3 regions of the Tardiphaga sp. 619_E2_N8_4 genome follow, and region 3 is predicted to be linked to each of the others. Evidence: predicted binding sites of a transcription regulator. Region 3 holds the regulator's gene; each other region holds the start of a gene.
The links. Region 3 encodes PhoB, which activates phosphate uptake and scavenging genes when phosphate is short. Its sites were predicted from a motif close to TGTCATNNANCTGTCAT; they were not measured.

Region 1: AB8A23_RS04115 (alkaline phosphatase D family protein) is a predicted target of PhoB. The motif match lies at 6,428-6,444, and genes of this name have one in related genera.
Region 2: AB8A23_RS29130 (esterase-like activity of phytase family protein) is a predicted target of PhoB. The motif match lies at 6,802-6,818, and genes of this name have one in related genera.

The regions. Positions count from the first base shown of each region.
Region 1 covers NZ_JBPWQJ010000001.1:873,903-884,697, forward strand. Annotated here, with positions in the region: gene AB8A23_RS04090 (alpha/beta hydrolase family protein) at 1-109, shown strand, start outside; gene AB8A23_RS04095 (thiol-disulfide oxidoreductase DCC family protein) at 132-554, shown strand; gene AB8A23_RS04100 (flavin monoamine oxidase family protein) at 563-1,816, opposite strand; gene maiA (maleylacetoacetate isomerase) at 1,910-2,575, shown strand; gene typA (translational GTPase TypA) at 2,769-4,592, opposite strand; gene AB8A23_RS04115 (alkaline phosphatase D family protein) at 4,825-6,378, opposite strand; cobalamin riboswitch at 6,524-6,712, shown strand; gene AB8A23_RS04120 (TonB-dependent receptor) at 6,819-9,095, shown strand; gene AB8A23_RS04125 (PepSY domain-containing protein) at 9,098-10,546, shown strand; gene AB8A23_RS04130 (TAXI family TRAP transporter solute-binding subunit) at 10,607-10,795, opposite strand, start outside.
Region 2 covers NZ_JBPWQJ010000001.1:6,123,781-6,134,575, forward strand. Annotated here, with positions in the region: gene AB8A23_RS29115 (methyl-accepting chemotaxis protein) at 1-1,294, shown strand, start outside; gene AB8A23_RS29120 (cache domain-containing protein) at 1,587-3,275, shown strand; gene AB8A23_RS29125 (methyl-accepting chemotaxis protein) at 3,455-5,140, shown strand; gene AB8A23_RS29130 (esterase-like activity of phytase family protein) at 5,388-6,743, opposite strand; gene AB8A23_RS29135 (Bug family tripartite tricarboxylate transporter substrate binding protein) at 7,053-8,039, opposite strand; gene mbfA (iron exporter MbfA) at 8,447-9,418, shown strand; gene AB8A23_RS29145 (antibiotic biosynthesis monooxygenase) at 9,572-9,865, shown strand; gene AB8A23_RS29150 (sugar phosphate isomerase/epimerase family protein) at 9,928-10,731, opposite strand; gene AB8A23_RS29155 (DMT family transporter) at 10,780-10,795, opposite strand, start outside.
Region 3 covers NZ_JBPWQJ010000001.1:668,301-679,095, forward strand. Annotated here, with positions in the region: gene AB8A23_RS03160 (aminoglycoside phosphotransferase family protein) at 1-54, shown strand, start outside; gene argF (ornithine carbamoyltransferase) at 62-1,000, opposite strand; gene AB8A23_RS03170 (aspartate aminotransferase family protein) at 1,000-2,226, opposite strand; gene AB8A23_RS03175 (GcrA family cell cycle regulator) at 2,673-3,182, shown strand; gene phoB (phosphate regulon transcriptional regulator PhoB) at 3,425-4,129, opposite strand; gene phoU (phosphate signaling complex protein PhoU) at 4,221-4,934, opposite strand; gene pstB (phosphate ABC transporter ATP-binding protein PstB) at 4,963-5,790, opposite strand; gene pstA (phosphate ABC transporter permease PstA) at 5,787-6,632, opposite strand; gene pstC (phosphate ABC transporter permease subunit PstC) at 6,634-7,623, opposite strand; gene pstS (phosphate ABC transporter substrate-binding protein PstS) at 7,777-8,787, opposite strand; gene AB8A23_RS03210 (ATP-binding protein) at 9,227-10,543, opposite strand; gene AB8A23_RS03215 (lysylphosphatidylglycerol synthase domain-containing protein) at 10,583-10,795, opposite strand, start outside.

The DNA.
Region 1 (10,795 bases), 210 kb from region 3:
GGACTTCCGGAGCGAAGGCCACTGGCTTGCGGAAAGCAACGGCGGTGACGACATCTATGGTGCCACGCTGGACAAGGCGCTGAAGGCAATCACGGCGAGGAAGCGATGACGCGCAAACCTGCGCAACCGGAATGGACAGTGCAGTGACCGAGCCCTGGCCCGATGACAATGTCATCCTTTATGACGGCGTCTGTATCTTCTGCTCGCGCTGGATCCAGTTCGTCGCCAAACGCGACACCGATCATCGCTTCCGCTTCACCCCGATCCAGTCCGACTATGGCAGCCGCCTCGCCCGCCATTTCGGCATCGATCCCGCCGATCCCGACACCAATGCGGTGATCCATGGCGGCGTGGCTTATGTCAGATCCGATGCGGCGCTGACGGTGCTGTCGACCCTGCCCGGCTGGCAATGGGTGCGCGTGCTGTTCGCCGTGCCGAAGGCGCTGCGCAATCCGGTCTACAGCCTGATCGCAACGAACCGCTATCGTATCTTCGGAAAGACCGAGGCGTGTATCGTGCCGGACGCGGGGATGAGGGCGAGGGTGATAGAGTAAGCGAGCGTCTACGCTTTGCTCTGCTTGCCTGTAGCCATCACTTCCTTCGCCGCCCGCTCTCCACTCTCTCGCGCCCCATGCGCCGTCGAGAAGAAATTCGGCGATGTCGCTTCGCCGGCAAAGAACAGCCTGCCATCCACTGGCGCCGCGAGAACCGCGCGCGCATCGGCATGGCCGGGCTTTGCCGCCGAATAGGCGCCTTGCGCGAAGCGATCATGTCCCCAGCGGGATTCCGCGAGCGGCGTGAGCTTGCTGCGGATGTCTGAGCCGAGCAGCGCCACGATCTCGTCGATGCTTTGCGCGGCGAGTGCACCCTGGCCGGCGTCTTCCAGGTCGCGTGCGAACCTGCCCCCGAAGAAGCCGGCGATGCAGGGGCGGCCGGAGGGGCGCAGATGAAAGCTGCCGACACCGGTGCGCATGGCGGCGCCGCGCAACCCGATATCGGACGGCCACTTCTCGGCATCGGCGAGCGCCAGCATCACCTTGTTGTCCGCGCCGAGCGGCAGGCCCGCGGCGGCCTCGACCTTGCTGGGCAACGGCGGCGTGAAGCGGATATTTTCATTGGCGATGAGATTGGTCGGCACGCAGACGATCACTTTCGCCGCGCTGAGCGTGCCGCGCGACGTCTCGATGCGAATGCGCGCGCCGGAATGATCGATAACAGTGACTTCGGTATTCAGCGCCACCGGACACGGCGCGCCATAGGCTGCGATCAGCGCGCCGTAGCCATCGGGCAGGCGCCAGTTGATGTCCGTGTCCTCATAGGCATCCATGTCGTGCAGCGACACATCCTTGAGCTCGAAACCGTTGATATAGGTCGAGACCGCATCGATCATCGGATTCCATGTATTGCCGGGCTCAAGGCATGTCGCCGCCGGCGCATCGATCTCGTTTTCCGCGGCTTCCTCGGCGCGGTCGTAGAACGCGTCGATCGCGGCGAAGAACTCATCGCGCTTCGCCTTCGAGAAGGCGGCGTCATAGGCCTGATCCCGCCATGGCGGACGCGACTTGTCGACGGCGAAGCCGAGCTCTTTCGCGATGCCGACGAAGTCATTCTTGTCGGCGGAGTGCAGCCATTCACAGCCCAGATCGAACGGAATGCCGGGGGCCGCCATGATCGTATGGGCGCGGCCGCCGATCCGGTCGCGCGCTTCCAGCACGATCACGGAGAGCCCGGAACCTCCTAGCATACGCGCGGCGCCGAGGCCGGCAGCGCCGGCTCCGATGATGGCGACATCTACTTCGGAAGGCAGTCTGGTCATCGCGTCGGTATTCACAGCGGATGGGAAACGGGTGACAACGGGATAAAGGCTTGCTTGAATTATTCAAGCCACCGCTGCCCCCGGAGAAGATGCATGACAGCCCCACACGATTTCGAACTCTACGGCTTCTGGCGGACGTCCGCGACCTATCGCGTCCGCGTGGCGCTCAACCTGAAGGGATTGGAAGCGCACGAGCGCGTGATCGACCTCGACAAGGGCGAGCAGCGCGGCGACGCGTTCCTCAAGATCAATCCGCTCGGCGCGATTCCGGCCCTGATCGAGCCCGGCCACCTGCCGCTGACGCAGTCGCTGGCGATCCTGGAATTCCTCGACGAGATCCATCCGACCCCGCCGCTGCTGCCGAGCGATCCACACGGCCGCGCACGGGTGCGCTCGATCGCCGCGATGCTGGCCGCCGACACCCACCCACTCATTACGCCGCGTGTACGCAAATATCTCGCCATCACCGCCGGCTTCGACGATGCCGCAGTTCGCGCCTGGCTGGTGCACTGGTTCACCACGGGCCTTGCCGCCGTGGAAGAGCGCCTCGCCAGCGAACCCGCCACCGGCCGCTTCTGTCATGGCGACGAGGTGACCATCGCCGACATCTGCCTGCTCAGCATCACCGCGACCATGAAGGTGCTGAAGATCGAGATTGCAGGCATCCCGACCATCGACCGCATCGTCGCTACCTGCGAGGCGATGGAGGCGTTTGCGAAGGCGGATCCGTTGAAGCAGGTGGGAGCGCCGGCAAATTGACTCTGCCCTCATCCTGAGGAGCCGCGCAGCGGCGTCTCGAAGGATGGCCACAAGCGTCGGCGCGACACCAACTCATGGTTCGAGACGGCGCTGCGCGCCTCCTCACCATGAGGGGCGGAGTGAAGGCATCGCACCAAACAAAAATGCCCGGCTTTCGCCGGGCATTTCGTAACCAGTCAAAGAATGCTCTCGCTTACGCGATCACTTCCTTGGTCTTTTCGGCGCGCTTGCGGTCGTTGGCATCGAGATGCTTCTTGCGCAGGCGGATTGACTTCGGGGTGATCTCGACCAGCTCGTCGCTCTCGATATAGGCCAGCGCCTTTTCAAGGGTCATGCGGATCGGCGGCGTCAAACGCACCGCTTCGTCCTTCGACGTGGTGCGGATGTTGGAGAGCTGCTTGCCCTTGAGAACGTTGAGTTCGAGATCGTTCTCGCGGGTGTGCTCGCCGATGATCATGCCCTTGTAGACCTTCCAGCCGGGCTCGATCATCATCGGGCCGCGATCTTCCAGCTTGAACATGGCGTAGGCCACCGCTTCGCCCTGGTCGTTGGAGATCAACACACCGTTACGGCGGCCGGCGATCTCGCCCTTGTAGGGCAGGTAGTCGTGGAACAGGCGGTTCATGATCGCGGTACCCTTGGTATCGGTCATGAGTTCGCCCTGATAGCCGATCAGGCCGCGGGTCGGCGCGTAGAACACCAGACGCAGGCGGTTGCCGCCCGAAGGACGCATCTCGATCATCTCGGCCTTGCGTTCGCTCATCTTCTGAACGACCACGCCGGAGAATTCCTCATCGACGTCGATGACGACTTCCTCGACCGGCTCCAGCGTGTTGCCGTTTTCGTCCTTGGTAAGAACCACGCGTGGACGCGACACCGACAGTTCGAAGCCTTCGCGGCGCATGTTCTCGATCAGGATCGCGAGCTGCAATTCGCCGCGGCCCGACACTTCCATCGCGTCACGATCGGCGGATTCGACGACCTTGAGCGCGACATTGCCTTCGGCTTCGCGCAACAGGCGGTCGCGGATCAGGCGGCTGGTGACCTTGTCGCCTTCGGTGCCGGCGAGCGGCGAGTTGTTGACGATGAAGGACATCGACACGGTCGGCGGATCGATCGGCTGCGCCTGGATCGGAATTTCAACCGACGGATCGCAGAAGGTATCGGCAACAGTGCCCTTCGGCAGGCCGGCGATGGCAACGATGTCGCCGGCTTCGGCGAGTTCCACCGGCTGGCGCTCAAGGCCGCGGAAGGCCAGGATCTTGGTGATACGGCCGGTTTCGACGACCTTGCCGTCACGCGACAGCACCTTGACGGCCTGGTTCGGCTTCACCGAACCGGCCGAGATGCGACCGGTGATGATGCGACCGAGATAGGGGTTGGCTTCCAGGATGGTTCCGAGCATGCGGAACGCACCTTCTTCAACCACCGGCGGCGCGACATGCTTGATGACGAGATCGAACAGCGGCTTCATGCCGACATCATGCGACGCGTCCGGGCTGTCGGCCATCCAGCCGTTGCGGCCCGATCCGTACAGAATCGGGAAATCGAGCTGGTCGTCGGTGGCGTCGAGCGCTGCGAACAGGTCGAACACTTCGTTGACGACTTCGGTGATGCGGGCGTCCTGACGGTCGACCTTGTTGATCGCGACGATCGGCTTGAGGCCGAGCTTCAGCGCCTTGCCGACCACGAACTTGGTCTGCGGCATCGGGCCTTCAGCGGCGTCGACGAGCACAATCACGCCATCGACCATCGACAGGATGCGTTCGACTTCGCCGCCGAAGTCAGCGTGGCCCGGGGTGTCGACGATGTTGATCTGGACTTCATCCCACAGCACCGAGGTGCACTTGGCGAGAATGGTGATGCCGCGCTCTTTTTCGATGTCGTTCGAATCCATCGCGCGTTCCTGGACGCGCTGATTGTCGCGATACGTGCCCGACTGCTGCAGCAGCTTGTCCACGAGAGTGGTTTTGCCGTGGTCAACGTGGGCGATGATAGCAATGTTGCGAAGGTTCATAGGTCTTCTTCTGGTTACGGTCTGGGTGCCCTTGAGCGGGTTCAACAAGACATGCTCGACAACAAAAGGCTTATGCCTTGCGCTCGAGCGCGTTCGATAACTGCCTCGTCTGAAAACGCGCTGGGGCAATCCCTCCAAAAGCAAACCCGGCCAGAAGGGGCCGGGTACTCGGACGCGTTGCGGCGCAATATAGGGGGAAATCGCCGAAAAACAATGCGAATCTGCCAAATGGTTAGCCCAATTTCGGGTCCAGAACCGTGGCCCAAAGGGCCATATCGGCCCGATCCCGCAAGGTAACGGTCATTTGGCCGCTTTGGCCGTCGATTTTGACGTGACCGAAGAACTGCATGCCGGCCGACGGGGGCAAATTCTGCTTATCGGGCCCCGGCGCCTTCACGAAACGGACCTCAGGACCGAAGGTATTGTCGAGCGCCGCCGGCCCGAAGGTTCCGGCGTGAAACGGGCCCGAAACGAACTCCCAGAACGGCTCGAAATCCTGAAACTGCGCCTTTTCCGGATTGTAGTAATGCGCCGCCGTGTAATGCACGTCGGCGGTCAGCCAGACCGTGTTGCGGATACCGGCCGATTTGATGAAGCGCAGGATATCGGCGATTTCCAGCTCGCGGCCCCGCACTGGTCCGTCGCCCTGCGCGATGGCCTCAGACCCGGTTTTGTCGGCGGCGTTGTCATAGACGACGAGGCCGATCGGCATATCCGAGGCGATGACCTTCCAGGTCGCCTTCGAGGCCATCAATGCGCGCTTCAGCCAGGCCATCTGCTCCGGACCGACGAAATACGCATCGGGACCATAGCTCTCCTGCAGGTTCGGGCCGTTGGGCCCACGATAGCTGCGCTCGTCCAGCATGAAGACATCGAGATGCGGGCCGTAATTCAGCGTACGATAGACGCGGCCAGGCTCGTTCGGATTGATCGAGATCGGATACATCTCGTGAAAGGCACGCGCACCGCGCGCCGCCAGCAGCGTGACGTCGCGCTCCTTGTAGGACGCGGGCAACTGCTTCGATGAAGACCAGTTGTTGGTGACCTCGTGATCGTCCCACTGGCCGAAGATCGGCACCTGCGCATTGAAGGCGCGGACATTGTCGTCGAGCAGATTGTATTTGTGCGCGGCGCGGAATTCATCGAGCGTTTCGGCGACCTTCGCCTTCTCCGGCACCGTGATGGTGTTCTTCCAGATCGCGCCGTCAGGCAGTTTCGTTTCAGGCAGGATCGGACCATCGGCGTAGATCGTATCGCCGGAATGGATCAGGAAATCCGGGTTGTGCTTTCGCATGGTGGCGAAGGTGACCATGCCGCCATCGTCAGCATTGATACCCCAGCCCTGGCCGGCGACATCGCCGCCCCAGACAAAGGACACATCGCGGCGATCCGCCGGCGCGGTGCGGAAGCGGCCGATCACGGGCTCGCCGACGATGTCGGTATGCGAGAGATCGCGGAATTTGACACGGTAGAAGATGTCCTGCCCGGCTGGCAGATTATCGAGCAGCAACTTCGCCGTGAAATCGCTCTCGGGCAGCGCCGTGATAACCGGCAACATGCGCGCATTGCTGAAGGATTCGGTAGTGGCGACTTCCACCATCATCTGCGCCGGGCGATCGGCGCGCGACCAGATCATGCCGCTGCTCGTCCCGACATCGCCGGACTGCACGCCATGCGACACGACCGGACGATCCGCCGCACGGCTGAGGTAAGGCATCGCCAGGAAGCTTGCGCCTGCTGCGGCTGAGTGCGCGAGGAAGCGACGACGGGATAAACGTAGTGCCATGGCGAACTCCTGATCCTGGCTCTGGCACCCGTGGTGCTAGGCAGAACACTTGACGCTGCGATGACAGGTGATGCGCAATATCAACACCCGCCAAAGCAAGTTGCGAATGGCTGGCAGCTTGATTGACACATTTGGAAATTTCACCTTAACGTGAACGCGACGGTTCCCTTCGGGGATCAAAAGGGAATGCGGTGAGGGGATCCCCCGATTCCGCGGCTGCCCCCGCAACTGTAAGCGGCGAGCCTGCGCCAAGAGCCACTGGGTGTTCACCTGGGAAGGCGGCGACAGGCACTGACCCGCGAGCCAGGAGACCTGCCGCCAGTCGTGGTCACACGCGAGCACATTGGGCGGGGTGTCCTGGTGGAAGTCACACTGCCTGTTTGAAAGCGGCGGGGCGACTTGGTTTGCGGTGACGTGCCACGTAACCGCGAGTCCTGTTCATGACCTCCGTTTCTCCCGTTGCATTGAAGCGACATACTCCCTTTCTTTATTCTGTTGCTCTCTCCTGCTTGTTGTGTCCGAGCGAAAGCTGGTCGCAAACCTCACAGTCGAGCCAGACGCTCGATCCTGTTGTCGTTCAGCCGTCAGCGACACCTCAACGCGCACGCCGCGCCACGAACGGCAATGCATCGCGCGCTGCGCGCTCGCGGCAGCAGCGCAATGTCGCCGCCAATACCGGCGCGCCGGTTGCCACGCCGACAGGCCCCGTCTTCGCAGCGCCGACGCTCAACCTCACCGGCACCACATCCACCGGCAGCCGCCTCGGCCTGACGCGCCTGCAGACGCCGGCCAGCGTCGAGGTCATCTCAGCGGAAACCATGGCCGAACGCGGCCAGCAGAATCTGATTGACGCCGTGACACAGAACGCCACCGGCTTCACCGCAAGCCCGGCGCCGGGCAATGGCAGCATCGCCTTCAACACCCGCGGCTTCACCGGCAACGGCACCGTGATGACTCTGTATGACGGCACACGGCTCTATGTCGGCTCGGGCACGCTGACCTTCCCCTATGATACCTGGTCAGCTGAGCGCGTTGAGGTGCTACGCGGCCCGGCATCGGTGATGTATGGCGAAGGAGCCGTCGGCGGCGCCATCAACGTCATCTCGAAACTGCCGCTTTGGGTGCCGCGCAATCAGGCCGAAATCTCGCTCGACAGCAACATGACCCGGCGCATTGCAGTGGATAGCGGTGGACCGATCAACAAGGATGTCGCCTATCGCATCACCGCGACCGGCAACATGTCGGACGGCTGGGTCGATCGTGACAACACCTCCAATGTCGAAGTGCATGCCGCCGTCCAGATCAAGCAGACCGAAGACATCACCTGGACGATCTCTACGGATTACGGCGATCGCAGCCCGTCGCGCTATTTCGGCACACCGCTGATCAACGGCAAGCTCGATGAGTCCCTGCGCTTCAGGAATTACAATGTCGGCGACAGCAGCATCCGCTATCAGGACAGCTGGAACCAGGTGAAGACCGAGTGGCAGGTGACAGACAGCATTACGCTGCGCAACACCCTGTACTACCTGAACAGCCAGCGGCACTGGAAAGACGTCGAGACCTACAACTTCAGCGCCGCAACGGGCCGCATCAATCGCAGCGACTATATCGAGATCTTCCACGACCAGCAGCAGATCGGCGACCGCTTCGACGCGACGTTCCGCGGCCATATCTTTGGCATGGTTAACGAATTTGTCGCCGGCTTCGACGTCAACCAGATCGACTTCAAACACATCAACAACTCGCCCTATGGCGGCACGTCGTCGGTGTCGCTCACCGATTTCTTCCCTGGCTCCTTCGCTGCGACAACGACCCAAACGGTTCCGGGCTTCAGCACCACGACCAACCAGTACGGCCTATTCGCCGAGAACCGTCTGTCGATCACGGAACAACTCTCTCTGATCGCTGGGATCCGGCAGGACGAGCCGACTATCAATCGCACCGACTACGTCACCCCCGGTAACAGTTTCGAGAAATCCTTCTCAGCGACCAGCTGGCGCGCCGGAGCGGTCTATACGCCCATCAAGGACCTGGCCTTCTACGGCCAATACTCTACAGCCGTAGATCCGGTTGGCGGCCTAGTCTCGCTGGCGGCAACAAACAAGAGCTTCGAACTAGCGACCGGTAAGCAGGTCGAGATCGGCGTCAAACAATCGTTCTGGGGTGGCCGCGGCGAGTGGACCTTAGCCGGCTATCAGATCGTCAAAAACAACCTGTTGGCGCGCGATCCGAACTTGCCGTCAATGGTTGTCCAGGTCGGTCAGCAGTCGTCGCGCGGTGTCGAGGCTTCGGTGGGCCTCGCCCTCGACCACGGGTGGCGCATCGATGCCAATACCGCTTTCCTGCGTGCGAAATATGATGACTTCGTGCAGTCAGTTGGCGGCGTTGCGGTGAACTACGCCGGCAACGTGCCGGCCAATGTGCCACAGAACGTCTCCAACATCTGGGCGACCTGGGCCTTTGCACAGGATTGGTCGGCAAATGTGGGCGTCCAATTCGTCGGCCGCATCTATGCAGATAACGCCAACACGCTCGTGCGTCCTGCCTATCAGGTTGTCAATGCCGGCGTGCAGTGGAAGGCCGACCGCAATACGACGGTGTCGTTCCGAGTCTACAATCTGCTCGACGAGGTCTATGCAACATCGGGCGGCACCAATCAGTGGCTGCTCGGCCTACCGCGCACCGCTCAACTCGCCGTCAATGTAAAGTTCTGAGCGTGCCACGCACACTGACACGAACACTCCGGCGGTGGCTGTATATCGGTCACCGCTGGGTCGGCATCGTCACCTGCCTCTTCTTCGCGATGTGGTTCATCTCCGGCGTGGTGATGATGTATGTCGCGTTTCCCGGCCTCTCCAATAAAGAGCGGCTGGCGGCATTGCCCGATATCGTCTGGGAGAAAGTGGCGCTCTCTCCCGACGAGGCGATGAAGGCTGCCGGTGCCACGCGCTATCCGCGCGAATTGCGATTGAACATGGTTGCCGACGAGCCGGTGTATCGGTTGACTGGCTGGGACGGCAAACGGCAGACGATCTCCGCCGCCGATGGCCGCGCAATCACCGACATCAACGAACAGCAGGCACTTGCAGTCGCGCGGCACCATCCCGCCAGCAAGTCGCCTCAGCTCGAAGAGATCGTCGATCGCGACCAGTGGAGCGTGACCGCACGCTACGATCCGCTACGCCCATTGTATCTGATCACACTCGGCGACGGCGCCGGTACAAAACTCTACGTCTCCTCACGCTCTGGCGAGATCGCACTCGATACCAACCGCACGGAGCGCGTCTGGAACTGGCTCGGCTCGATCCCGCACTGGATCTATCCGACCGTGTTGCGCAAGGACGGCCCGCTGTGGCGGCTCGTGGTGCTTTGGATCTCCGGCATCTGTTTGATCGTCGGCGTTACCGGAATCTGGATCGGCATTTTGCGCGTGCGCCTCAAGCGGCGTTATGCGAGCGGCAACATCACGCCCTATCGCGGCTGGATGGCGTGGCATCACGTCACCGGACTGATCGCCGGGCTGTTCGTGCTGACCTGGATGTTCTCGGGCTGGCTGTCGCTCGATCCCGGCCGTGTTTTTGCCGACCGCAATACGCCACGTGAGGTATTGCAGCGCTATGCCGGCCACGACGCGCCTGATATCGCTGCGGCTATTCGCGCACCGGCGGACAAGGCCGCGGTCGAAGCGCGCTTCGTATGGATCGACGGCATGCCGCTGATGATCGTCGCGAAGCGCGACGGCACGAAAATGGCGATCAATCCGACAAGTGGCGAAATCGCAAGACTGCCGCAAGACCGCCTCTGGAACGCCGCAACAAAACTGCTGCCAGACTCGCGCCTCGAAAACCAGGTAACCCTCGGGAAATACGACGCTTATTGGTACGCGCACCACAATAACCGCGAATTGCCAGTGTTACGCGCAACATTTGATGATGACGCGCAAACCTGGTTTCACATCAGCCCGGTCACCGGCGACATCCTCGGCCGCGTCGACTCAAGCCGGCGCACCTATCGCTGGCTGTTCAATGCGCTGCACAGTTTCGATTTTCAGCTGTTGTTGATGTATCGTCCGGCCTGGGACATCGTGGTGTGGCTGCTGTCGATTCTCGGCACCATGGTCTCGGTGAGCGGCGTCGTGATCGGCTGGCGCTATCTCAAGCGCTAAAGCGTTTTCGAGCGAAGTGGTCCCGGTTCGCGTGAAGAAAACGCGTCAAAACGAAAGACTCTAGACCGCGAGCGGCCGCGGCGGCTGACGCAATTGCTCCGGCGGATTCATCGGCTCCGGCGGGATCATGCCGATCAGCGCCTTGCGGTCGGCGACGGCGTTGTGGAATTGCTCGAGCGCAATATTGAAGGCTGTCAGCGTGCCTTCCTCAATGGCACCATGCTCGTAGCAATTCAGCGTATGACGCAG
Region 2 (10,795 bases), 5.5 Mb from region 3:
CGACGGCGTCGCAGCCAACGGCACGAAGATTCTGACCTACGAATTCCAGAAGCCCAATGAGCAAGTCCCGTCGCGCAAGATGGGCTATGCCGCGGCGCTTCCCGGCTGGAACATGTTTATTGCCACCGGCGCCTATCTCGATGACCTCGACGCCCATCTGAAACCGATCATCTGGGCGCTCGGCCTGGCCATGCTGGCCATTGCCGCAGTGGCGGGTGCGATCGCGTGGCTGATCGGCCGTAGCATCACCAAGCCGCTCGGCATGCTGGGATCGCGCATGGAGTCGCTCGCCAATGGTGCGCTGGATGAGGAAATTCCCGGCGTTGGCCGTAGCGATGAAGTCGGTGCGATGGCCAAGACGGTTCAGGTGTTCAAGGACAATGCGTTGCGTATCCGCTCGCTGGAACAGGTCGAGGCGGATGCGCAGGGCCGTATCGCCGCGGAGCGTCACGCTGCCATGGAGGCGATGGCCACGGATTTCGAGCGTAGCGTGACCGGTATCGTCCGCTCGGTCTCCACCGCCGCTGTCGGCATGCAGAGCACTGCGCAGTCGATGACGGCGACGGCGAGCGATGCAAGCTCGCGCGCCGCGACGGTCAGTGCAGCTTCGACGCGCTCGTCCGACAATGTTAGCACGGTTGCGGCGGCTGCGGAGGAATTGTCGGCGTCGGTCAGTGAAGTGCTGCGTCAGGTATCGGCCTCCAGTGAGATCGCCAGCAAAGCGGTGGGCGATGCCGAGCGCACCAATGCCACCGTTCAGATCCTGTCGAGCGGCGCTGAGAAGATTGGTGAAGTGGTACAGCTGATCCACAGCATTGCCTCCCAGACCAATCTGCTGGCGCTGAACGCGACCATCGAAGCCGCACGTGCCGGCGAGTCCGGTCGCGGTTTCGCGGTGGTGGCATCCGAAGTGAAGGCGCTGGCCAGCCAGACCGCCAAGGCCACCGAGGAAATTTCGGCGCAGGTCGCCGCCATGCAGGCATCGACCAGCGAGGCCGTTGCATCGATCGGCGCCATCACCGGTACCATCGCCCAGATGAGCCAGATCACCAACACGATCTCTGTGGCGGTGGAGCAGCAGGGCACGGCGACGCAAGAAATCGCGCGCAACATTCAGTCGGTGTCGGCCGGCGCGAATGAGATCAGCAATCATATCGGCGGCGTCAGCAGCGCAGCCGAGGCCACCGGCTCCGCGGCGTCACAGGTGCTGTCGAATGCAAAGGAGCTGGAGAGCCAGTCCGGCATGCTGCGCACCGCCGTGGATGAATTCCTCGCCAAGGTGAGAGCAGCCTGAGTCAAATCCTTCCCCGAGCGCGGCTTAGCTGCGCTCGGGGAGCTACCGGGCTGGGACTTGCCTGAACTATTGAGTTTCGGCCGCTGCGTCGTATCGCTGCACCACCGAATTTAAATCTGCACAATGATAGTTCATAGTGGTGCGCAGCTACCTGTAGCGCGACTTTTGGTGCATTCGAGGTAACCTATAACCGCGGTTGCAGAAACGGAACTACACACCACTTCACGAACTCGAAACTACACCCTGCGATGGTGACTCGCTTATTTCAGCGCGCCTTACAGGGATACTTCCCATGAATCGTTTGAAAATTTCGATCGGCCTTCGCCTCTACAGCATCATTGGCTTGAGCTTTCTTGGCCTCGCCGGGCTGGCCTGGATGCAGCTGAACACCCTCGGCGACTCCCTCAAGCAGCAGCGCCAGAGCGAATTGACCCATCTCACGGAGCTGGCGCTCGGCATCGCGCAGGAAGAATACGCGACGATCCAGCGTAGCGGTGTGTCGGACGAGGCCGCGCGCAAGACCGCAGCGGCGCGTATCGGCAAACTGCGCTACGGCAATGGCGATTACTTCTGGATCAACGACCTGCAGCCGCGCATGGTGATGCATCCGATCAAGCCCGAGATGAACGGCAGCGATCTCTCCGGCAACAAGGACCCGAACGGCAAGCGGCTGTTTGTCGAATTCGCTGATGTCGTGAAGAAGCAGAAGGCTGGCTTCGTCGATTATCTTTGGCCGAAACCCGGCAAGGACGCACCGCAGCCGAAGCTCTCTTATGTCGTCGGTTTCGAGCCCTGGGGCTGGGTCATCGGCACCGGCGTCTATATCGACGACTTGCAGGTACAGCTCTGGGAGAGTGCGCGCACCGTGATGATCGCGGCACTCGCGGTCATTGTCATTCTCGGCGCGCTTGCCTGGATGATTGGCCGCAGCATCACCATCCCGCTTCGCCGGCTCGGCGCGCGCATGCGCGGTCTCGCCGATGGCGCGCTGGATGAAGCGATCCCCGACGTCGACCGCGGCGACGAGATCGGCGCCATGGCCGCAACGGTTCAGGTGTTCAAGGACAACGCGGTGCGCATTCGCGGGCTCGACAAGATCGAGGTGGAATCGCAGGCCCGTGCTGCTGCCGAACGCCGTGCGGCTATGGAAAGCCTCGCCGATGATTTCGAACGCAGCGTCAACGGCATCGTGCGTTCCGTCTCCACCGCCGCGGCCGGCATGCAGAGCACTGCACAGTCGATGACGGCGACGGCAAGCGACGCGAGCTCGCGCGCATCGACGGTCGGTGCGGCATCGGCGCGTTCATCTGACAATGTCAGCACGGTTGCCGCCGCGGCTGAAGAACTATCGGCATCGGTCAGCGAAGTGCTGCGTCAGGTCGCAGCCTCCAGCGATATCGCCAGCAAGGCCGTAGGCGATGCGGAGCGCACCAATGCGACGGTGCAGCAGCTCTCTAGCGGCGCCGAGAAGATTGGCGAGGTCGTGCAGCTGATCCACAACATCGCCTCGCAGACCAATCTGCTTGCGCTCAACGCGACGATCGAAGCGGCACGCGCCGGTGAATCCGGCCGTGGCTTCGCGGTCGTCGCGTCGGAAGTGAAGGCGCTGGCGAGCCAGACAGCCAAGGCGACCGAGGAAATCTCGGCGCAGGTTGCGGCGATGCAGGCGTCGACGCAGGAGGCTGTCAACTCGATCAACGCCATCACCGGCACGATCGCGCAGATGAGCCAGATCACCACGACGATCTCGGCGGCAGTGGAAGAGCAAGGTTCGGCCACGCAGGAAATCGCGCGCAACATCCAGTCGGTTGCCGCTGGCTCGAGCGAGGTCAGCGCTCATATCGGCGGCGTCAGCGCAGCGGCGGAAGCAACGGGGCAGGCGGCAGGCATGGTGCTGTCGAATGCGAAAGAACTGGATGGCCAGTCGAGCATCCTGCGCAAGGCGGTGGATGAATTCCTCGCGAAGGTTCGCGCAGCGTAGAGCCTTTCCTCTTCTCTCGCGGAGAGCGAGCTCTTGTAGCGCTGCAATCGTTGCTCATCATCAAGTATCACAGGCTCGATGATTTGCGGGTTTGGTTTGTAAAGAACAAAAAAAGGTCTGTTCGGTATTCTTCTCCTCAATTGGTATTTGCACCCGCGACCTTTTTTGGAGAACTCATTGTGAAGATAAGTAATCTGACGATCACGCCCAAGCTAGGTATTCTGGTGGGTGTCATGTTGCTTGGTCTGTGCGCGTCTGGCGTTCTCGCGGGATATTTCGTTCAGCGCGAGATGATGACCTCAAGGATCGAGGAGCTTCGCCACTTCGTCGATGCCGCGCGCAGCGTGGCGATCGGATTGCAAAAACAAGTCGACGCCGGCCAGCTCACCAAGGAAGCCGCGATGGCAGAATTCGGTCGTCGTGCAAATACGATGACCTACGACAACGGCGCGGGCTACCTGTTCGGCTCCATGATGGACGGCGTGACGGTGTTGTCGCCGGATGCCAAGCAGATCGGTCAGAACCGTCTCGATGTGGTGACCAATGGCAAGGCGATCGGTCGCGAGTGGCGCGACAGTGTTGCTGCCAAGGGCGAGCACACGATGTTCTACGACTACGTCAAACCCGGCCAGACGGAGCCGCTGCGTAAGGTTGCTTATGCCGCTGCGATCCCGGGATGGAACATGTATGTGGGCGCCGGAGCCTATCTGGAAGACCTCGACGCCAGGTTGAAGCCGATCGTCTGGGCGCTCGGTTTGGCGATCCTTGCTATTGGTGCGGTCGCGGGCGGCATCGCCTGGATGATCGGTCGCAGCATCAGCCGCCCGCTCGGTCAGCTCGGCGCGCGGATGCGCACGCTGGCCGATGGTGCGCTTGAAGACGACATTCCCGGGACCGGGCGCGGCGATGAGATCGGTGCGATGGCATCGACCGTTCAGGTCTTCAAGGACAACGCGGTCCGGATTCGCGGGCTCGACAAGATCGAAGCCGAGACGCAGGCGCGCGCGTCTGCCGAGCGTCGTTCGACCATGGAGAGCATCGCCGATGATTTCGAACGCAGCGTCAACGGGATTGTTCGCTCGGTATCGACGGCAGCGGCAGGGATGCAGACCACCGCGCAATCCATGACGGCGACCGCCAGCGATGCCAGTTCGCGTGCATCGACGGTTGGAGCCGCGTCGGAGCGGTCGTCGGACAATGTCAGCACGGTTGCAGCCGCCGCCGAGGAATTGTCGGCTTCGGTCAGCGAAGTCCTGCGGCAGGTCTCGCAGTCGAGCCAAATTGCGAGCAAGGCAGTCGGCGATGCGGAGCGCACCAATGCGACCGTTCAGCTGTTGTCCAGCGGCGCGGAGAAGATCGGCGAAGTGGTTCAGTTGATCCACAGCATCGCCTCCCAGACCAATCTGCTCGCGCTGAATGCGACCATCGAAGCGGCGCGCGCCGGCGAGTCCGGCCGCGGGTTTGCGGTCGTCGCCTCTGAAGTGAAGGCATTGGCGAGCCAGACCGCCAAGGCTACCGAAGAGATCTCCGCCCAGGTCGCCGCCATGCAGGCGTCCACCAGCGAAGCCGTGCTTTCGATCAGCGCCATTACGGGGACCATCGCGCAGATGAGCGAGATCACCACCAGCATCTCCACGGCCGTCCAGGAGCAGGGCGAGGCCACGCGGGAAATCGCGCGCAACATTCAGTCGGTCGCGGCGGGCTCCAGTGAAATCAGCGAACATATCGGGGGCGTCAGCAGCGCAGCAGAAGCGACCGGGACGGCGGCCTCGCAGGTGTTGTCGAATGCCAGGGAGCTCGACACCCAGTCCGGCATGTTGCGGACGGCGGTGGACGAGTTCCTGACCAAGGTGCGTGCTGCTTAATTTCTTTCCCTCCCCCCCTTGCGGGGGAGGGTGGGTCGAACACGCGAAGCGGGTTCGAGACGGGAGAGGGGGCGGCCGAGCGCGGGGCTACCCCTCTCCCGCCTTCGCTTCGCTCAGGCACCCTCTCCCACTGCGCGCAGCTACGCTGCGCTGGGGGAGAGGGGAAGTCAGAGAGCCGCGCTCAACAGAAAAGCCCTCCCTTGCGGGAGGGCTTTCGTCGTTTCAGGCGGGGGCCTGCTCGCGTTGCTTACTTCGCCTTCAGGAAGTCGGCGACTTCGAGCAGCACGAACTCGTTGTCGTCGGCCTTGTTCGGCTCGCGGCTCGACGAGAACGGCAGGTTGTTGTCGTTGCCGACGATGATGTGGGTGGCATCAACCTGGTCGACGTTCTCGATGGTGAAGAACGGGAAGGTCAGCACGCCGTCATTCAGCGGCTTGCGGGCCAGCTTGTTCGGGTCCTGGATCTTCATCAGGTCGATGAAACCAATCTTGCGAACGGGCTTGCCGACATTGGCGTCGTTCAGTTCGATCTTGTAGACCTTCTTGAACTTGGCGAGATCCGGGAAGCAGTCTTCACCGCGCTTGCCGTCGGCGCAGGCCTTGTCCTTGGTGCCTTCGCCATTGTCGCGCTCGATAATCAGGCCGTTGTCGGCGGTGATCATGTTGAAGTCGCCGATGGCATTGCCGTTCTGTTCGAACACATACTGCCAGTAGCGACCGGTGAACTTCTCGTTGGCGACGTCGAATTCCAGGATGCGCGAAGCTTCCTTGCCGTCGACCTTTTCCCAGTCCTTCTTCTCGGCATCCCAGATCGGGCCTTCGAGCAGGCCGTAGAGGAACTTGCCATCCTTGGAGGAGGCGAAGCCTTCATAGCCCTTGGAGCGGCGCAGGTTGACCGTGGTGTAGGTGGCGCCCGGTGCGCCCGGCGACTGCACCGACCAATGGTCGGGCGAACGCACCGGCTTGCCGTCGGCGACGGTGTCGAACACAGCCAGAACCTTGCCGGTCTTGTCGGCCTTGATGATGTAGGGTCCGAATTCCTCGCCGATCCAGAAATTGTCGCCGACGATCTGGAAGCCTTCGGTGTCGACATCGGCGCCGGTCAGGTAGCGCTTGGCGGTGTCTTCATGAACGATGCGGAACGGCACCTTCTTGTCGGGATCGTGCAGGAACACGGTGGCCTGACGCTCGACCTTGCCGTTTTTCCAGTCGATCTTGTGATGATTGAGATAGATCATGTAGTCGGCCGAATTGTAGCGCGAGCCGGCGCCATTGTCGGTCAGCACCCAGAACGAACCGTCTGGCATCACCTTGATGCCGGAATGGCCCTGCAGCGGCTGGCCCTTCATCGGCAGCGAGATGCCGGTGGCGCGCTCGTAGGACTTGCCCATCACGGTGCCGAGCGCGTCGACGCGCTTGCCGGTGGTGTATTTGCCCGAGGTCTTCAGGTCGTTCGGCGCATCCGCAGGCGCATCGATGGTCGACGTCGCCGGCAGCACGGCATGGCCGGCGAGCTTGGCGGGGAATTCACCTTCGGTCTGGGCGAAAGCGGCGGATGTGAGCATGACGAGGGAAGCGACGGAGCAGAGGAATGTGCTGCGCATGGTGTGTCTCCTTGTGGTGACCATGCGGCGTGTTCTGAGGCGCGGGCGTTACGCTGCGCTGACAGTTCCGTGACAAGAAAATGACGAGAGGGGAAAACCCTGCGACATGCAGTCGCCGAGTCTGCGGGTTAGGCGCGGTTCCTCTTCGTTCAACCCACGCAAAACCATCGTCATGGCCGGGCAAAGCGCGAAGCGCGGCTTCGCTGGATGTCCCGGCCATCCACGTCTTCTTTGTGGCCGAGACGTGGATACCCGGCATTCGCCGGGCATGACGAACATACCTGCCGTGCGGTTCTATCTGAAATGCGCCTACTGCTTCTCGATCCCTGCATCCGTGATCAGCTTCTCCCACACCTTGAGCTGATCCTTCAGGAAGGCGTCGAATTCTTCCGGCGTACCGGAGAAGGCTTCCATGCCGCGGTTGGCAAGGTCTTTCTGGATCTCGGGGCGTTCGACGATCTTGCGGATTTCGGCGTTGAGCTTGACGACGATGTCCTTCGGCATGTTGGCCGGGCCGAGATAGCCCTGCCATGAGGTGATGTCGAAGCCCTTCACGCCGGCCTCGTCCATGGTCGGCAGATCCGGCAGAAGCTTGGAGCGATATTTCGTGGTCACCGCGAGCGACTTCAACGCCTTGGCGTTGACATGCGGCAGGCCGGTCGGGACGTCCACGAACATCATGCTGACACGGCCGGCGATGACATCGGTGAGCGCCGGTGGTGAGCTCTTGTAAGGCACGTGCAGGAGATCGAGCTTGGCGAGGCGGGCAAAGGTCGCGCCCGAGACGATCGCCGACGAACTGCCCGATGCGTAGGAGTACTTGCCCGGCTCTTTCTTGGCGAGCGCGATCAGCTCTTCCACGGAGTTGGCGGGAATCTCAGGATTGATCACCAGCATGAAGGGCAGGTCGCCGGTGCGCGCGATCGGCGTGAAATCCTTGATCGGATCATAGCTCATGGTCTTGAGCAGAAAAGGATTGGCCGAATGCGTCGTGTTGGTCGTGACGAACAGCGTGTAACCGTCGGCGGGGGCGCGGGCGACGAAACTGGCGGCGATCGAGCCATTGGCGCCGGCCTTGTTGTCGATCACGGTGTTGGCGTTCAGTGCGGTGCCGAGTTCCTTGGCGATCAGGCGCGTCGTGGTGTCGGTGCCGCTGCCGGCGGCGAAAGGGAGCACCAGCGTGATCGCCCGGTTAGGATAGTTCGCGATTTGTGCGATGGCATCCGGGGTCGCCAACAGCAGCGCTCCGATAAACGATGCGCTCGCCACACCGCGAAGAACTGAAAGTCCGTGCATTCCGCTTTTCTCCCTGAATCGGCTTTGGTAGCCCATATTTGTTGCGGGCAAACTAGCGGAGGTCGGTGACGCACGGAAGCGGAAAGGTATGCAGTTCAGGTGAGCGCGCTGTCGATGGTGTAGGCCATGCATCGACTTCTGCTGCACCGGGTCGACCTTATCGCGTTCGTGAGCGACAGCACCTGCAGACGGTCGCTGATCTCCGCAGCATCTCCACGTCGGGGTCGGTGCGAATGCCGGGGCGACCTCCGGAGCACGCACGGTCGGTTCGTCGCGATCCTTCTCGTCGCCGCTACTGCTTCCCGACCAGCGACAGGTTCAGCGCCGCGCAGGCGCAAAGCTCTTTGACAAATGCAAGGCAGCTCTTATATAAATTAGAATAATTCTAAACTAAGCAAGGTATTGATATGAAGGCGTTTTCGGAGCTTACCGAACGCGAGGTGCTGGCGGTTGCGATCTCCAGCGAGGAAGAGGACAGCCGGATCTATCTCAGCTTCGCCGAGGATCTGGCAGAGCGCTATCCCGATTCCGCGAAAGTCTTCAGCGAGATGGCCGAAGAGGAAAAGGGCCATCGGCATCTGCTGTTGCAGATGTATGAGGAGCGCTTCGGACCGAACCTTCCGCCGATCCGGCGCGAAGACGTCAAGGGCTTCATCCGCCGCCGACCAATCTGGCTCACGCGTAACCTGTCGCTCGACACCATCCGCAAGGAGGCCGAGAGGATGGAGTTCGAGGCCGAGCGCTTTTACGCCAGGGCCGCCGAGCAGGCGACGGATGTCGGCGTTCGCAAGTTGCTGGGCGATCTGGCCGAGCTGGAAAAAGGACACGAGCATCTCGCGGCCAAATTATCGGATGCCATCCTGACGTCCGACGTTCGTACGGTGGAGGACAACACCCGCCACCGGATGTTCGTCCTGCAGTATGTCCAGCCAGGTCTTGCGGGCTTGATGGACGGCTCCGTATCGACGCTGGCGCCGCTGTTTGCGGCCGCGTTTGCAACACATCACAACTGGCAGACATTCCTTGTTGGCCTCGCCGCGTCGATCGGCGCCGGCATTAGCATGGGTTTCGCCGAAGCACTGTCGGACGATGGATCCATGACCGGACGCGGCTCGCCGTGGCTACGTGGCGGCATCTGTGGGCTGATGACGACGCTGGGCGGTCTCGGCCATACTCTGCCTTATCTCGTGCCGGACAGCTGGCCGAATGCATTCTGGATCGCGACGGCCATCGCGGGTGTTGTCGTTTTTTTCGAACTCTGGGCCATCGCCTATATCAGGGCGCGCTATATGGATACGCCGTTCCTGCAGGCCGTCTTTCAGGTGGTGCTTGGCGGCGTCATCGTTCTGGCGGTGGGAATATTGATCGGAGGCGCGTAGTGGGTGGGGAGGCGTCAGATGGCGTCGCTGCGCGGGATGGCGTAGGTTCTATGCGCGGGAAACCCTGCTGCTCGTCCCGCCGATGATGAGTGTGTGCGATGCATGATCGCGGCAGGTGCGATCGCGGGCAGCTTACGGGTGAAGGAGCGTCCCATGTACGCTGCCATTCGTCAGAGCAAGGCAAAGACCGGCATGGCTGAGGAACTGACGCGCAGGATCAAGGAAGGTGCCATTCCGATCATCAGTGATGTCGAAGGTTTCATGGCCTATTATGTGGTCTATGCGTCCGACGATACGGTGACGGCGATCAGCATCTTCAACAATTTCGCGGGCGCCGAGGAGTCGAACCGACGCGGGCTCGCATGGAGCGAACAGAATCTGGCGCCCTTGCTGATTGGACCAGCTACAGCGATAGCCGGGCCGGTTATCGCTCATACGTTGGCATAACGCGCGCGAGACAGGTGCTATGCCGGACGGTGGCATGTGCGCGTAGATTACTCGCTAGATTCTCAATCTCCCAGCAGGCGCTTCGCGCCGGCGATTGCGCGGCGCGCGACTTCTTCGGGGCCGCGCTCCCGGGTCAGCGCATCCATCGGCACTTCGAGCGCGACCGGAATATGCTTCGGCAGGTGCGCGGCGATGGCGCAGAGGTCGATGCCGCCGTCGCCGGGTGGCAGCCGTTCAGCGCGCGCGGTGTGCAGCAGTCCTTCCACCGTGCCAGGCTTCTCCGCCGGAGCATCGCAAAAATGGAAAAACGGCAGCAAGCGCGATGGCATGTCGTCGAGTTCGGCGAGGCTGCTGTCGGAGCGGTCGAAATGCAGCGTATCGACAAGGATACCCGCATTGGCGCAGCCTGCGGTCTCGACGATGGCGCGCGCCTTGTGCAGGTTCGACACATTGGTCCAGGGAAAGAACTCCATCACCGGCATGATGCCGTATCGCGCCGCAAGATCGGCGATGGCCGCCAGTCGGTCGGCGAGGCGGGACAAGTCGGGATCATAGGGCGCGACGATGACATGGCGGGCTCCGAGCTCCGCGCCGGCGGTGAGTATCGGCTCAAGCGCCGCGACGTCGATCCCGGGCGTGATCTTGACGAGTTCAATATCGAGCACGTGCAGTCCGGTATCGGCGAGACGCGCCTTGGTTTGCCGCATCATCGCCTTGTCGTTCATCAGCGGGTAGCCAGGGCTTTCCGCGGTCACGGCGATCAGTCTCAGTCCGACACTCCGGTAGCCGCAGCGCGCGGCAACATCGATCATCTCTGGCGGCGCCAGCGATAGCACGGTGAGGTGGGCAAGCGAGAAAACGGTCATGTGATGTTTCTACTCCCGATGTCAGGCTGGCCGGAGCGGATGTTCGGTCTATCGCCGTGATGCG
Region 3 (10,795 bases):
GCGAGCATCGACTTTCAGGTGGCCGAGCTGGCCGCGACAGAACTCGATCGCTGATCGCGCCTCACGCCACCGCGTTGAGGCACCAGGCCAGAATGCCCTTCTGTGCATGCAGACGGTTTTCGGCCTCGTCGAACACCACCGACTGCGGACCGTCGATGACCTCGTCGGTGACTTCCTCGCCGCGATGCGCCGGCAAGCAATGCATGAAGAGTGCGTCCGGCTTGGCCAGTGACATCAGGCGCGCATTGACCTGATAGGGCTTGAGCAGGTTGTGGCGGGTCTCGCCGTCCTTGTCGCCCATCGACACCCAGGTGTCGGTGACAACGCAATCGACGCCCTTCACCATCGCATCGGGATCGTCGCTGAAGGTGATCGGCGCGTTTGCCGCCTTGACCCAGTCCTTGAACGGCTTCTTCGGCGACAGCTGCGGCGGCGTCGCGATATTGAGTTTGAACTGGAAGCGCTCGGCCGCATGGGCCCAGGACATCAGCACATTGTTGTCGTCGCCGGTCCAGGCCACGGTGCGGCCCTTGATCGGGCCGCGATGTTCCTCATAGGTCATCACATCCGCCATCACCTGGCAGGGATGCGAGAAGCGCGTCAGGCCATTGATGACTGGCACGGTCGCATTTTCCGCGAGCTCCATCAGCGAGTCATGATTGAGGATGCGGATCATGATGATGTCGACGAAGCGCGACAGTACGCGTGCGGTGTCGGCAATGGTCTCGCCGCGACCGAGCTGCATTTCGGCGCCGGTGAGCATCACGACTTCGCCGCCGAGCTGGCGCATGCCGACCTCGAATGACACGCGAGTGCGCGTCGAGGGCTTCTCGAAGATCATCGCCAGCGTCTTGTTCTTGAGCGGACGATCGGGCTCGGCATTCGTGCCATCCCGCCCCTTCAGCTTCGCCTTCATGGCGGCAGCCGCGTTCATGATATTGCGCAACTCACTGGCCGGCACGGCCGTGAGATCAAGAAAGTGCCGCAGTGACGTGCTCATCACGCGGCTCCCTGCGTCTTGGCAGATGAACCGAGGGCCACGCAGGCCTGTTCCAGCCGCTGCACGGCCTGCTCGATCTCGGACTCGCTGACGATTAGCGGCGGCAGGAAGCGCACGACATTATCGCCGGCGCCGACGGTCAGCAGCTTCGCGTCACGCAATGCGGCCACGAGATCACCAGCCGGCACGACAGCCTTGAGGCCGATCAGCAGACCTTCGCCGCGCACTTCGCTGAGCACATCAGGGTGGCCGTCGACCACGCCCGCGAGTTTCTGTTTGAGCAGCAGCGACATCTTCTTCACATGGTCGAAGAAACCGGGCTTCAGCATGATATCGAGCACGGAATTCGCGGCAGCGACCGCCAGCGGATTGCCACCGAAGGTCGAGCCGTGCGAGCCGGGCGCCATGCCTTCGGCCGCTTCCGCCGTGACGAGGCATGCGCCGATCGGGAAGCCGCCACCGAGCGCCTTGGCGAGCGACATCACATCAGGCGTCACACCAATGCGCTGATAGGCGAACAACTCGCCGGTGCGGCCCATGCCGGTCTGCACTTCGTCGAAGATCAGCAGAATGCCGTTCTTGTCGCAGAGTTCGCGTAGCGCGCCGAAGAACGCGTTGCTCGGTGCACGCACGCCACCCTCACCCTGCAGCGGCTCGATGAGAATGCCGGCGGTGTTCGGACCGATCGCCTTCTTCACCGCTTCGATATCGCCGAGCGGCAACTGATCGAAGCCGTCGAGCGGCGTGCCATAGCCTTCAAGATATTTGGCAGCGCCGGTCGCCGCCAGCGTGCCGAGGGTGCGGCCATGGAATGCGCCTTCAAAGGTGATAATGCGCGTGCGCTCGGGGTGGCCCTTGGAGAAATGATAGTGGCGGGTCACCTTGATCGCGCATTCCATCGCTTCCGCACCCGAATTGGCGAAGAATACGAAGTCGGCAAAGCTCTGTTCGCACAGCCGCGCGGCGAGGCGCTCGCCGTCCGGGCTCTTGAACAGGTTCGACATGTGCCAGAGCTTGGTGGCCTGCTCCTGCAATGCGGCGACCATATGTGGGTGCGCATGGCCCAGCGCGTTCACGGCAACGCCGCTGGTGAAATCGAGATAACGCTCGCCATCGGTTCCAATCAGCCACGCGCCTTCACCGCGCTCGAAAGCGACATCCGCACGCGCGAAAACAGGCAGCAAGTGAGCCTGAGAGAGGGGCGAAGACGTTGCGTTGCTGGTCATAACCGATCCGATCGAAAAGACTGCGGCCGCGTCGATGACAACTGTGCGAAATCGAACAACGGACCCTAGAAACGAAACGTGCCGCCCTTCTCGGGCGGCACGTGGGCATTATTCTATGTGTGCTGTGAAGACTGTCAACCGCGCACTGCGGCTTTCGAGTCACACGGAGTCGCAGAAAAAGCCGATTTTGCAGCTTTATTTGCAGAAGCATGTGGACGCGGCATGCCCGACTCTTGCGCGCGAGTCACGGCATATTGTAGCTTTTGCCTCGTCGGATACGACATCTCGTGCGGCGGTAGATCCTTTTGACACATCCAGTGCGGCGTAACAGCCGGACGCGAAATTCGCGCCCGGTGAGCGCTAAAGGATTCTGACCGCAGGGATTTTTGAAGTCTCAACTCGCAGCGCTGCCCGGTCAGGCCGGCGCTCACGAAGGGAAAACGGCGATGACGGTAATGACATGGACCGACGATCGCGTCGAACAGTTGAAGAAACTCTGGGAAGGCGGCCTTTCCGCGAGCCAGATCGCTGCGGAACTCGGTAACGTGACCCGCAACGCCGTAATCGGCAAGGTGCACCGTCTCGGCCTGTCCGGCCGTGCCAAGAGCCCCTCCTCGGCAGCTCCGCGGCAGCGCAAGGCGCGCCCGGCGCAGCAGATGGTACGCGTCGCCCGCCCGATGGCGCGCGGCAACACAGCATTGGCCCATAACTACGAGATCGAGGCCGAGCCCGACCCGATCGCCTATGACAACATTGTGCCGATCAGCCAGCGCCTGTCGCTGGTCGAACTCAACGAAGCCACCTGCCATTGGCCGATCGGCGATCCGTCGAGCGCGGACTTCTATTTCTGCGGCGGCAAGGCCCTGGCCGGCGCCCCCTATTGCGCACATCACTCGCGCATCGCCTATCAGCCGGCCAGCGACCGCCGCCGCGCGGTGCCGAAGCCGACGCGCTGAGCTGGAAGATATCTAAACCAAATGAAAATGCCCGGTGATGAGCCGGGCATTTTTTGTTTGGGGCTTCTAACCTCGCCCCGCTTGCGGGGAGATGTCGGCGTCCGCATGCGAAGCATGAGGGCGTCGGGTGAGGGCCCCGCTCCACAGACTCCGAAGCCGATGGAGAGTCCCCCTCATCCGACCCGGCGTCGCTGCGCAATGCCGGGCCACCTTCTCCCCGCAGGCGGGGAGAAGGAAGATACCTACTCCGCCGCCTTGTCGAACCGGTCGTCCAGCGCGTAGCCGGCGCCGCGCACGGTGCGGATCGGATCGGGCTCACCGGCGGGATTGAGCAGCTTGCGCAGGCGGCCGATATGCACGTCGACGGTGCGCTCGTCGATATAGATGTCGCGGCCCCAGACGCTGTCGAGCAACTGCTCGCGGCTGAACACGCGGCCCGGATGTTCCAGGAAGAACTCCAGCAGGCGATATTCGGTCGGACCGAGATCGATCGGACGGCTTGAGCGCACGACGCGGCGCTTGTCACGGTCGAGTTCGATGTCGCCAAACGCCAGGACAGTGGCGAGACGCTCGGGAGCTGCACGACGGAGCAGGCCCTTCACGCGGGCCAGGAGCTCCGGCACGGAGAACGGCTTGACGATGTAGTCGTCGGCACCGGTGGCGAGACCGCGGACGCGCTCGCTCTCTTCGCCACGCGCCGTCAGCATGATGATCGGCAATGCCTTGGTTTCAGGCCGTGCGCGCAAGCGGCGGCACAGTTCGATGCCGGACAGGCCCGGCAGCATCCAGTCGAGCACCACGAGATCCGGCACCCGCTCCTTCAAGCGGGTGTCCGCATCGTCGCCGCGAGCGACGGTTTCAACATCATAGCCTTCGGCGTCGAGATTGTAGCGAAGAAGCGTCGTGAGGGCTTCCTCGTCCTCCACCACCAGAATGCGTGCATTCACAGCCATATGGTCAATATCCTCAGTGACGTCCGAAAAGCCTTTAGATCATGATCCTTGCGGAAGACTGGCTTCCACTTTTCCGGATCATGCTTCAGACCGTCGGCGTATTCGCGAATGTGGTCATGTCGCCCTTCGGGCGCTTGTCGAGGATCTGCTGGCCCTCGATCATGTAGAACACGGTTTCCGCAATATTGGTGGCATGGTCACCGATCCGCTCGATATTCTTGGCGCAGAACATCAGGTGGATACAGAACGAAATATTACGCGGGTCTTCCATCATATAGGTCAGGAGTTCGCGGAACAGCGAGGTGCAGATCGCGTCGATTTCCTCGTCGCCCTTCCACACCGTCATCGCGGCGGGCAGATCGTGTGCGGCATAGGCGTCGAGCACAGCCTTGACCTGGGTGGTCACGAGGTCGGTCATGTGCTCGAGGCCGCGGATCAGCTTCAGCGGATGGAAGTCGCTGTCGAGTGCATTGACGCGCTTACCGATATTCTTGGAGAGATCGCCGATGCGTTCCAGATCGGTGGCGACGCGCAGCGCGCCGACGATCTCGCGCAGATCGACAGCCATCGGCTGGCGCTTGGCGATGGTCAGCACGGCGCGCTCTTCGATCGTGCGCTGCAACTGGTCGATCTCGGAGTCAGTGGCGACGACGCGCGCACCGAGCGCGACGTCCCGGCGGATCAGCGCATCGACGGATTCGACGATCTGCCGTTCCGCGAGGCCACCCATCTCGGCAACGAGACGGGTCAGCTCCTGCAGATCGTCGTCGAAAGCCTTGGTGGTGTGTTCAAAAGCCATCTCAAATTCCTCCCGCGAATATGTCGCGTCAGCCGAAGCGGCCGGTGATGTAATCCTGGGTGCGGCGATCGGTCGGCGACGTGAAGATCTTGTTGGTCTGATCGAACTCGATCAACTCGCCGAGATACATGAAGGCCGTGCTGTCGGAGACGCGGGCAGCCTGCTGCATGTTATGGGTCACGATCGCGATCGTGTACTGATCCTTCAACTCGTCGATCAGCTCCTCGATTTTCGCGGTCGAGATCGGATCCAGCGCCGAGCACGGCTCGTCGAACAGGATCACTTCTGGCCGCACCGCGATGGTGCGCGCGATGCACAGGCGCTGCTGCTGACCGCCCGACAGGCTGAGGCCCGATGCGTTGAGCTTGTCCTTGACTTCGTTCCACAGCGCACCGCCGCGCAGCGCCTTCTCGACGCGCACGTCCATCTCCGACTTGGAGATCTTTTCATAGAGGCGGATACCGAAGGCGATGTTTTCATAGATCGTCATCGGGAACGGGGTCGGCTTCTGGAACACCATGCCGACGCGGGCGCGCAGCAGGTTGAGATCCAGCTTCGGATCCAGAATGTTCTGGTTGTCGAGCATGAGCTGACCTTCGGCACGTTGGCCGGGATACAGGTCATACATGCGGTTGAAGATGCGCAGCAGCGTGGACTTGCCGCAGCCCGACGGGCCGATGAACGCAGTCACGCGGTTCGCCATCAGCGTCAGGTTGATCTTCTTCAGAGCGTGGTGTTCGCCATAGTAGAAGTTGAGATCGCGCACGGTGACCTTGGGCCGGCTCTCGCCCTGCAGGGCCGACGGCGGCGGCATCGAAACGGAAGGAACGCCAGACGACACAGAAAGCTCACTCATTTTGCTGTCCTCTCGGCGCCGAGAATGCGCGCGCCAATGTTAAGGGCAAGTACGGTCAAGGTGATGATCAGGGCACCGCTCCAGGCGAGCTGCTTCCAGTACTCGTAGGGGCTCTGCACGAAGTTGTTGATGGTCACCGGCAGGTTGGCCATCGTCTTGGTGAGATCGAGGCTGAAGAACTGGTTACTCAGCGCGGTGAACAGCAGCGGCGCCGTTTCACCGGCGACACGTGCGGTCGCCAGCAGCACGCCGGTGATGAGACCGGAACGGGCTGCACGATAGGCGATCCGCTTGATGACCAAGGAACGCGGCAGGCCGAGCGCCGAGGCCGCTTCACGCAACGGATTGGGCACCAGGCCGAGCATGTCCTCGGTGGTGCGGACGACGACCGGGATCACGATCACGGCGAGCGCGAGCGAGCCGGCGAGAGCCGAGAAGCCGCCCATCGGAATCACCACCGCGCCATAAACGAACAGGCCGATGATGATGGACGGGGCCGACAGCAACACGTCGTTGATGAAGCGGATCACCGAGGTGAGTTTGTCGTGCTTGCCGTATTCCGCGAGATAGGTGCCGGCAAACAGGCCGAGCGGCGCGCCGATGCCGACGCCGATGACGGTCATCATGACCGAACCGACGATGGCATTGAGCAGGCCGCCTTCCATGGAGCCGGGCGGCGGCGTGTTCTGGGTGAATATCTGCAGGCTGATGCCCGCGAGACCGTTGTAGAACAGCGTGAACAGGATCAGCGCGAGCCAGGTAACGCCAAAGAGAGCGGCACCGACGCAAAGCAGACGGATGATCGTATCGTGGCGACGGCGGGATGCGTAAATCGGGTTCATGTTAGTTGCCCGCCTTCTTTTCCAGACGCAGCAGCATCAAACGCGCTGCCGAGAGCACGAAGAATGTCAGTACGAACAGCAGGAGACCGAGCAGGATCAGGCCCGATTGATGCAGACCGTCACTCTCCGCGAACTCGCTGGCGATCGCCGCCGAGATCGTTGTGCCCGGGCCAAAGATCGAGCCTGTGATGCGGAACGAGTTGCCGATGATGAAGGTCACCGCCATCGTTTCACCGAGCGCTCGGCCAAGTGCCAGCATGACGCCGCCGATCACACCGACGCGGGTGTAGGGGATGACGACGTTGCGGACGACTTCCCAGGTGGTGCAACCGACGCCGTAAGCGGCTTCCTTGAGCACCGGCGGCACCGTCTTGAACACGTCGACCGAGATCGAGGTAATGAAGGGCAGCACCATGATGGCGAGGATCAGCGACGCGTTGAACAGCGAGAGATAGGACGGCGGGCCGGCGAAGATGGTACCGAGCACCGGCACGCCTTCGAAGGCATTGATCATGAACGGCTGCACGTGATTGGCCAGGAACGGGCCGAGCACGAAGAAGCCCCACATGCCGTAGATGATTGAGGGAATACCAGCGAGAAGCTCAACCGCCATGCCGATCGGGCGGCGTAGCCAGTTCGGGCACAGTTCGGTGAGGAAGATCGCGATGCCGAGACCGACCGGGATGGCGATAGCCATCGCGATCACCGAGGTGATCAGCGTGCCATAGATCGGACCGACGGCACCGAGCACCGGCGGATCAGCGGATGGCGCCCAGCGCTGCGTCCACAGGAACGCAAAACCGAATTCCTTCATCGCCGGCCAGGCGCCGGCAATCAGGGAGAGAATGATGCCACCGAGGATAAGCAGGACGGACATCGCGCAAATGCGCGTGATCCAGTAGAACGCCTGATCCCCGAACTTGAAGGCGCTCAAAGCCTTTGCGCGGTCATAAGGCCCGGCTGCTTCCATCGATGAGCTCTGTACGGCCATGTCTGCCACGCCAGTCCCCTGTGATTGTTACTATACCTGAAACGCTGCGCCCCGCGCGGGTCGATCAGGGCGTGATGTCTTTAGAGAGCTCAAATCGGACTTGAGAGAATGAAGCGGAGGAGAGATGCCCCTCTCCTCCGCTCCCACACACGATCAGCTCTTGATGTCAGCCGACCAGGTCTTTTCGATCAGCTTGACGACGGGTTCCGGCATCGGAATGTAGTCGAGCTCTTCAGCCATCTTGCCGCCCTTTTCGAACGACCACTTGAAGAACTTCACGGCTTCAGCCGATGCAGCCTTATCGACCGGAGTCTTGTGCATCAGGATGAAGGTCGCGGCAGTGATCGGCCAGGACGCGTCGCCCGGCTGGTCGGTGAGGATCACGTAATAGCCGGGAGCCTTGGCCCAATCGGCATTCGACGCAGCGGCCTGGAAGGCAGCGATGGTCGGCTGCACGGTCTTGCCAGCCTTGTTGATCAGACCGGCATAGGTCAGCTTGTTCTGCTTGGCGTAAGCATATTCAACGTAACCGATGGCGTTCTTGGTCTGACCGACATTGCCGGCAACGCCTTCATTGCCCTTGGCGCCGACGCCAACCGGCCACTCGACAGCCGTGCCGGTGCCGACCTTGGTCTTCCAGTCAGCCGAGGCCTTGGACAGATAGTCGGTGAAGTTGAAGGTGGTGCCCGAACCGTCCGAACGGCGAACGACGGTGATCGCGGCCGAGGGCAGCTTCAGCTTCGGGTTCAGCTTGGCGATGGCAGCGTCGTCCCACTTGGTGACCTTGCCGAGATAGATGTCGCCGAGCACTTCGCCGGAGAGAACCAGCTCGCCCGAGGCAATGCCTTCGAGATTCACGACGGGAACGATCGCGCCCATCACCATCGGCCACTGAACCAGGCCGTCCTTCTCGAGCTGCTCAGCCTTGAGCGGCGCGTCGGTGGCGCCGAAGGTCACGGTCTTGGCCTGGATCTGCTTGATGCCGGCGCCCGAACCAATCGACTGGTAGTTCAAACCATTGCCAGTCTCTTTCTTGTAGGCGTCGGCCCACTTCGAATAGACCGGGAACGGGAAGGTTGCGCCGGCACCCGTGATGTCGGCGGCAAATGCCGAGGTCGAGGCGGCAACAAGGCCGGCAGCGACGATCGCTTTGAGGAATTTCATGGGATGTCTCCAATCTCGTGAGCGACCGCGCCGGATGCGCCAGTTGTGCTCACGCCGCCCGTTTAGGGGTGGTCGATTGTGCTTTTATGATAGTTCCGTGACACTTGGATGACGGCACCAAGCATCTGTAAATGCTTTGTTTTTCTGCCTCCGCGGATAATTTTACCGTGCAAATGACATCGAAAATGCCCTGCCATACGGGACATGCCAGGCCGTCAAAATCGACCGTCACAGGGGTTAACAATATGTTTCAGCAGGCGGAATCCGGCCTCGCGCGCATGCGCGCGTATGACAGCGGCGGGCACGGTATTGAGGGTGATCGGACGCAATGCCGCACCATCCGCCAGGGCTTTTTTGACTGTCTGAGCGAAGCGCAGCGATGCGGGACCGCCCGAGGGCGGCCCTGACGGGCGCAAGAGAACGAAGGGAGTTTAAGGCGTCAGGACGCCGCGGAGACGGGAGGCGCTGGCGGCGTCTTCACCTGCGGAAAGGCGGCGGTAAAAGTCGCGCCATTCTTCGGCACGCTTTCGATCAGCAGCCGGCCGCGATGCCGGTTCAGGATGTGCTTCACCAGCGAGAGGCCGAGGCCCGTACCGCCCTGTGCGCGGCTGTCGCCGACATCGACCCGGTAGAAACGCTCAGTCAGGCGCGGCAGATGCTCGGGGGCGATGCCCGGGCCATAGTCCCGCACGGCGACGCGGATTTCCGGCACACCCTCCGAAGTCGACTCCGTGGTCAACGATACGTCCACCTTGCCACCGGACGCGCCGTATTTCAGCGCGTTCTCGATCAGGTTCTCGAACAGCCGAAGCAATTCCTCGCGATCGCCAGCGATGGACACCGGCGTCTCCGGCAGCGCCATTTCGATCCTGACGTTGCGCTCATTGGCCAGCGGCTCCAGCCCGTCGCCGACTTGGCGGATGATGGGGAGAATATCGACCAGCGTATCTGGCCGCACATGCGCCGACAGTTCGACGCGCGACAGCGACAGCAGATCATCGATCAGCCGTGCCATGCGGGTCGCCTGCGCGTGCATGATGCCGAGAAAGCGCTCGCGCGCCTTGGCGTCGTCCTTGGCCGGTCCCTGCAACGTGTCAATGAAGCCGGACAGCGCCGCCAGCGGCGTGCGCAGCTCGTGGCTGGCATTGGCGACGAAGTCGGCACGCATTTCCTCGACACGGCGCAGCGGCGTCTGGTCGTGGAACGTCATCAGCATGCAGGTGTCGGTGCCGCCAAAGGCGGTCGGAACCGGCACCGGCGTGATCATCAGTTCCATCCAACGATCGACCGGGACATGATCGAGATAGGTCGCGCGGCGCGGCTCGGTGGTGGCGATGGACTCGCGCAAGGCGGTGATGATTTCCGGCGAACGCAGCGCGAATTGCGCCAGTTCGTTCTTGCGGAGTGCCGGCGCAAGCTGCGCCGCTGCGGCATTGAGATGGATGACGCGGCCGGCACGGTCGAGCAGCACGGCGGGATCGGGAATGCCGGCAATGATGGCGCGCACCGCGGGCGCCTCGACAGGATTGGCGGCCAGCGCCTCGTCGCGCGCCGTCACCACGTCATGCAGCCGCCACGGCACCAGCGCCGCGCCGGCGATGCAGACGAACACGATGCCCGCGCGCAGCGGTGACAGCTCGCCGAAAAACACCAATGCGGCCAAGGCCAGGCCGGCGGCCAGCAGGATGATCGCGGAATGCCGCAGCCGATCTGGCCACGGCGAAAACATGGTCGATGGAGAAGCTTCAATGGCCATCTGAACCGGATCTCTTCCTGCTGCGAATGCGAACGTATATCAGGCGCCGGAGCGACCATGTTCCTTGAGCGGGTGGCCGACGCCGGGCTTGGCGTCCGCCGCGACCGCCTGCAGCTTTTTCGATCGCGAACCGATAATAAGCTCGCGAAGCGTCAGTAACATGACTGATATAAAGAACGGCGCGAGGTAATAAAGCACCCTGAACAGCAGCATGCCAGCCAGCAGCTTTTCCTGATCCATCATTTCGAGGCC